2 linked regions of the Planctopirus limnophila DSM 3776 genome follow. The protein of the gene in region 2 interacts with the protein of the main gene of each other region in a pairwise test. Links are inferred from orthologs where the notes say so. Each region holds a gene or a part of one and is shown on either strand. Other genes may lie near its edges.

The links. Proteins that work in one complex are often made in the same cells at the same time.
Region 1: the proteins of PLIM_RS06440 (region 2) and ndk interact in binary tests that used the Escherichia coli proteins (3 or more experiments, as listed by UniProt). The link is inferred for Planctopirus limnophila DSM 3776 from one-to-one orthologs.

What each region holds. Positions count from the first base shown.
Region 1 is NC_014148.1:2,632,368-2,635,145, reverse strand. The notes cover bases 20-2,778. They hold ndk (nucleoside-diphosphate kinase), read left to right. Parts: upstream 20-1,046; coding sequence 1,047-1,511; downstream 1,512-2,778. Other genes in these bases: PLIM_RS10480 (TlpA family protein disulfide reductase), read left to right, coding at 2,467-2,778; PLIM_RS10485 (RidA family protein), read right to left, coding at 1,635-2,105; carA (glutamine-hydrolyzing carbamoyl-phosphate synthase small subunit), read left to right, coding at 20-886. Outside these bases: more of carA, read left to right, coding at 1-19. UniProt on the Escherichia coli protein: Major role in the synthesis of nucleoside triphosphates other than ATP. The ATP gamma phosphate is transferred to the NDP beta phosphate via a ping-pong mechanism, using a phosphorylated active-site intermediate.
Region 2 is NC_014148.1:1,598,017-1,600,881, reverse strand. What follows is about bases 16-2,861. They hold PLIM_RS06440 (5-formyltetrahydrofolate cyclo-ligase), read right to left. Parts: upstream 1,835-2,861; coding sequence 1,196-1,834; downstream 16-1,195. Other genes in these bases: PLIM_RS06435 (DEAD/DEAH box helicase), read right to left, coding at 1,853-2,861; PLIM_RS06445 (peroxiredoxin), read left to right, coding at 519-1,109; PLIM_RS06450 (POT-type proton-dependent oligopeptide transporter), read left to right, coding at 16-421. Outside these bases: more of PLIM_RS06450, read left to right, coding at 1-15; more of PLIM_RS06435, read right to left, coding at 2,862-2,865. UniProt on the Escherichia coli protein: Involved in the removal of 5-formyltetrahydrofolate.

The DNA.
Region 1 (2,778 bases), 1.0 Mb from region 2 along the record:
GTGCCGAGCCCCGAGTAACTTTCGTTCAGAGCTTTCTCTGGATGATTATCTCCGCAAAGCCGGAGTTATTGGCCTCGAAGGGATCGATACCCGCTCGCTGGTTCGCCGCTTACGCAGCCAGGGATCAGTCACGGGTGTGCTTTCGACTGTCGATCTCGATCCACAGTCGCTTATTGCCAAAGCCCAGGCTGCCCCCAGCATTGTTGGTCAGGATCTTGTTCAGGAGGTCATGCCCGCTGCGAGTTTTGCCTGGACTGAAAGGCTGGGTAATTTCGCGACGTTGGCTCCGCAGGATTCCCAACCCACCCGCTATCACGTCGTCGCAATTGATTACGGCATGAAGTGGAATATCCTGCGACATCTGACCCAGGTTGGTTGTCGTGTGACGGTTGTCCCGGGGACTTCCACGGCAGCAGAAATTCTGGCATTGCAGCCGGATGGTGTCTTCTTGTCGAATGGCCCTGGTGATCCTGAGCCGCTGACTTATGCGATTCGGACAATTCGCGAATTGCTGGGTAAACTCCCCATCTTTGGCATTTGCCTGGGACATCAACTCCTCGGGCTGGCTGCTGGAGCGAGAACCTATAAACTGAAATTCGGTCATCGCGGTGCGAACCAGCCAGTGATGAATCTGCGGAACTCGAAAGTCGAGATTACCTCGCAGAATCACGGTTTTGCGATCGATGCTTTGACTTTGCCAGCGAATATCGAGGTCACTCACCGGAATCTGAATGATCAGACAATCGAGGGGATGCGACTGACCGATCAACCCGCTTTCAGTGTGCAGTATCATCCTGAAGCTGCTGCGGGGCCACATGACAGTGCGTATCTTTTCGAAGAGTTTTGCAGCCTGATGGATCTGTCGGTCGAGAAAATGAAGGCTTGACTCTGCATAGTGCCAGCTCAGGAAGCAGCGGGAACAATGACTGCTCGCAGAGAACACCTGACGATCGATACGCTGGTTTGGCCTATCGATTCACACATAGTTGCTGGAAAAATTGACTTGTCTTTAACTCACATTCTTTAGTCTTTGGGATTCGAAAGAAATGCCTACGGAACGTACTCTTGTCCTGCTGAAGCCAGATGCTGTTGCCCGACGCCTTGCAGGGCCGATTCTCACTCGTTTTGAGCAGAAGGGCCTACGCATTGCAGCTCTGAAGCTGATTCAGGTTACCCCGGAACTGGCCAAGAGGCACTATGCCGAACATGTCCAGAAGCCATTTTATCCCATGCTCGAAAGCTTCATTACTGCTGGCCCGACAGTGGCTTTGGTTCTTGAAGGCAAGTCAGCGATTAGTGTTGTTCGAGGCATGATGGGCCCGACCAATGGTCGCGATGCCGCCCCGGGAACCATTCGTGGCGATTATGGGACGAGTCGGCAGATGAACCTTGTTCATGGAAGTGATGGCCCCGAAGCGGCCGCGAAGGAAATCGCGATCTACTTTCAGCCGCATGAAGTGGTGGATGCCACTGAGCCACTTGCGCCATGGTTGTCGGCTGGTGACGAGTAAATCATATCCCTCATGGCGGAGCAGTCCCCTTTCGACTGCTGATGATAAATTTCCAACGCGTGTGACTCAGGATGACGTTGAGTCACACGCGTTGTTCATTGGCGGTTATTACTCGCCGAGAAGTTACTCTGGCTTGATGGAAACCCAGACTGCGACTTCGACAGCCGCATTCAAAGGAAGTTCGCTCACTCCGACAGCGACTCGGGTGTGTCTGCCGGCTTCTCCAAAGATTTCGAGCATCAGGTCGGAAGCACCATTCACCACTGCAGGTTGAGAACTGAAACCTGGCGCCGATTGCACAAATCCGTCAATTTTCAGTATCCGCTCAATGCGATCAATCGAGCTAAGTGCTTTTTGCAGGTGGGAAAGTGCATTCAGTGCACATTGCCGGGCGGCTTTGGCGGCATCTTCGATAGAAACTTCTGAGCCTACTTTGCCAGTATGCAGCACCTGGCCATTTGCCATGGGTAACTGACCGCTGGTGATCGCCATCTGGTGTGTGATCGTGACCGGGATGTAAGAGGCAATGGCCACTGGTGGTTGTGGCAGTTCGATCCCTAACGTTTTGAGACGCTGGGTGTATTCATTCGACATCGAGTTGATTCCTTGAGTGCTGCTGATGCTGAGTGCCGTGAGCTTGCTGCTGTATTCTTTCCAGAACTGACCAGCACGAGTATCCGGGATTCTCAGCTTGATACGGTAACAGCATCACAACTGCTGCCTGAGATCTCCGCAAGTGACTCACATGCCGAGTCTTTGCGAAATGGATGGTTTTTGAGAATTGTGTTTGCGATGTTCACCGGGCAACGAAATGATACAGAGGTCGTTGTTGGATCAATGGCTGTCGATGAATCGGGCGAGATGTCCGTATGTTGTAGATGCCGCAAAGAACGCGACTGTTGATGTCCTTCCGTGTCCACAGGTGTGAGTGAGTCCGTCGATGATCGCAAAAAACATGACCAGTAAGGCCGGTTGGACCGGTGTGCTGTTGGCCTTCGTATTCGTTCTGCTGGTGGCTGATTCTCGTAAGGCTCTGGCCCAGCCCCCCTTGCCTAAAAATCCGGGTCAGTGGGTCAATTCACAGCCATTGAGCTACGAACAGCTTCGTGGGAAAGCAGTTTATCTGGTGTTCTTCGAAGAAACCTGCCCCAAATGTCGGGCCGCCTGGCCCGATATCCTTTCGGCTGCTAAATCGAATGAAAAGCTGCCTGTTGTCTTCATCGCAGTGAACTCTGGAACACAGCGAGCGGAAGTCGAGCGATATGCT
Region 2 (2,865 bases):
TCTCGCCTCGATGGCCTTTGCTGTCAGCGGCTTTATCCAGATGGAGATCGATCAGAACTTTACGCCCTGGGTGCTGTGGCTTGTCTTTCCCTATGCCATCATCACGGTTGCCGAAGTTCTCGTTTCGACAACCTGCCTCGAATTCTCCTACACACAGGCTCCCAACCGACTCAAGTCGATCATCATGTCGCTCTACCTGCTCTCAGTGTTCGGCGGCAACCTGCTGACCTCCGGCGTCAACTGGATGATCTCCAGGGATGATGGGACCTCCATGCTTCCCGGGGCCAGCTATTACTGGTTCTTCTCGATTCTTATGTTCGTGACGGCGGTCTGCTTTATCCCTTATGCAGTCCTGTATCGCGAATCGCGATTTATTCAGGGTGAAGACGCACCCACGGCTCCACAAGGCAAACGTAAATAGTCAATCGACTCTTTCTCCAGCCACTTGAATGACTCACTTCCAACCTGTTAGGTTCATGGACTGGAAGTTTGTTTCAATTCGACTGGAGAACCACAACATGATCGCATTCAACCGCGCCGTTGCCTTATGCCTCACCCTTTGCACCTTAGGCCTTGGGGGAATCTCAGCTTCCGCTGCCGACCTCAAGGTGGGAGACAAAGCCCCCCAGTTTGAAGCACTGGATACGCAGGGCCAAGCCTGGAAGTCGGCCGAACATGTGGGCAAGAAGCTGATTGTCGTTTACTTCTATCCTGCCGATATGACGGGTGGCTGCACCAAGCAGGCCTGTGCCTTCCGCGACGATCTGTCCAAGCTGGCGGGCCAGGATGTTGAGGTCGTCGGTGTCAGTGGTGATTCTGTCCGCAATCACCAGTTGTTCTCCAAGAAGCATAATCTGTCATTCACGCTGCTCGCTGATACCGAGGCCAAAGTCGCTGAGGCGTTTGGCGTTCCCTATACCAAAGGGGAAAAGTCGGTGAAGGCCGAAGTCGATGGCAAAGAAGAAACGTTGCTTCGCAATGTGACCATCCAGCGCTGGACTTTCATCATCGACAAGGATGGCAAGGTCGCCTACAAGAACACGAAAGTCGCCGCCGCCGATGACAGCAAAGCTGTTGCAGAAGCCGTCGCGTCGATCAAGAAGAAGTAACTCCTGTCCGATCAAGATGTGAATCACTCTACAGCCAGAGTCAGGTCTTACGGCCTGTCTCTGGCTGTCTTCTTTTTTGCAAAGTCTCAACTTCCCGGAGTGACATCACTCCAGATCATTCGGCTTTCAGTGATCACGAGATCGACTGGCAGATCATGTTCTTCGACAGGAACTTCCTCGACCATTTGAACCTCAAAAGCCAGGCCCACTTTAATCGCATGGGGATTCAGCTCCATCAGCAATCGATCAAAATAGCCCCGTCCCTGCCCCAGTCTTCGCCCCTGCTCATCGAAAGCCAATCCCGGCAAGACGACCAGATCGATCTCCGCAAGATTCGCACAGCGATCCGGCTGAGTTCTCATTTCAGCGCGTGGCTCTGGAATCCCAAAAGAGCCAGCCGATAACTCATCGAGACTCTGCAGCCAGAACAGCCTCAATTCATCGCCGTCACACCACGGGACGATCAACTTCCGAGTGCATCCAGCGGTCTGTTCAAGCTCCTTCAGCACTTTCTCGACAAGCGGCCAGGTCATCACTTCGCTGCCACTGGAGAGGTAAACCAGAGGTACCCGGCACTTCTTCCATGGTTCTGAACTTTCCAGTTGATCGAGGATCCGATGACTCCGCTCAGACCGATCTGTCATTGCCAAACGGGCCGACCGCACACTTTGGCGAAGCTCTTCTTTTTGAGTGATAAAGCTCTTCTGGAAATTCTCAGATGACATGACTTTGCCCTGCCTCGATCATGCCGATTCCTCGTCATCGATCTCTAATCCGTCGCCAAAATTGTCCTCAGTCGTCGTTTCGACCAGAGGCAACTCTTCGCCATCGGCTTCACCAAAACCGGGTGGACGAGGTGGCAGTTCAATTTCATGTACCACGGGAACATCGTTGGTTTCCCCCTGCAGGACATCCCGTGCAGCATTGGTCGCCAGAGCCTGCTCCGTACTTTGGGGATCCACCGCCTCGCAGCTCCACGAAATCCTGGTTGCCAGTTCCAGAAGCTCATCTCTCCACGCTTGCGGATCTCGATGGGGAGGAGGGCAATCTGCAAATTCTTCTAATAGCAGCACCATTCTCAACAGATGCTTAAAAACGAGCCCTTCCTGTTTGGCCAGATCGCGACCGCCAATCAGCTTGTAGAAGTTGAAACCAAATTCTTCGAGATCGGCCACCACATAGACTGGTGTCATGGGGATACTGATGCCGGGATAATCGGATTGAAACAGCATCAACAGCTTCTCAGGCAACGTGGGTGCATACTTTCGCTCTTCCGGCGGCAAGGAGGGATCAAACTCGGGATACAAGTCTCCGGCAGGCAAAATCCCTCGAGCGATAATCTCCGGATCAAGCACCTCCAGAGCCAGTCGTCCCGGTGGCAAAAATCGGGGAGGCGGAATGCGGACAGACCTCACCAGCGATTTGGGGAACTCCAGGACACTTTCGAGTGCCAGCATCCATTCGATGCGATCAGCCTTTTCGAACTGATCCGCGAGAAACACTCCATAGAGCGGATGAATGCTGCGAAAGGCAAACATGCGATCCATAGCCGCCGTCGGTTTTGCAAGAAGTGGTCGATAGACGCTCTTTTCGGTTTCATCCTGCCGCTTCAGTTCTGTCGCCGATTTCTTCCCCTGCTGGGCGCGCTTCTCATCAATCGATTTCTGCAGATGCTGCGACAGCCAGCTCAGCTTTTCAGGAATCTCTTCAGTTATTGTTTCCGTCGTTTCAGGTTTTGAGGGTTCGCTGGCGACCG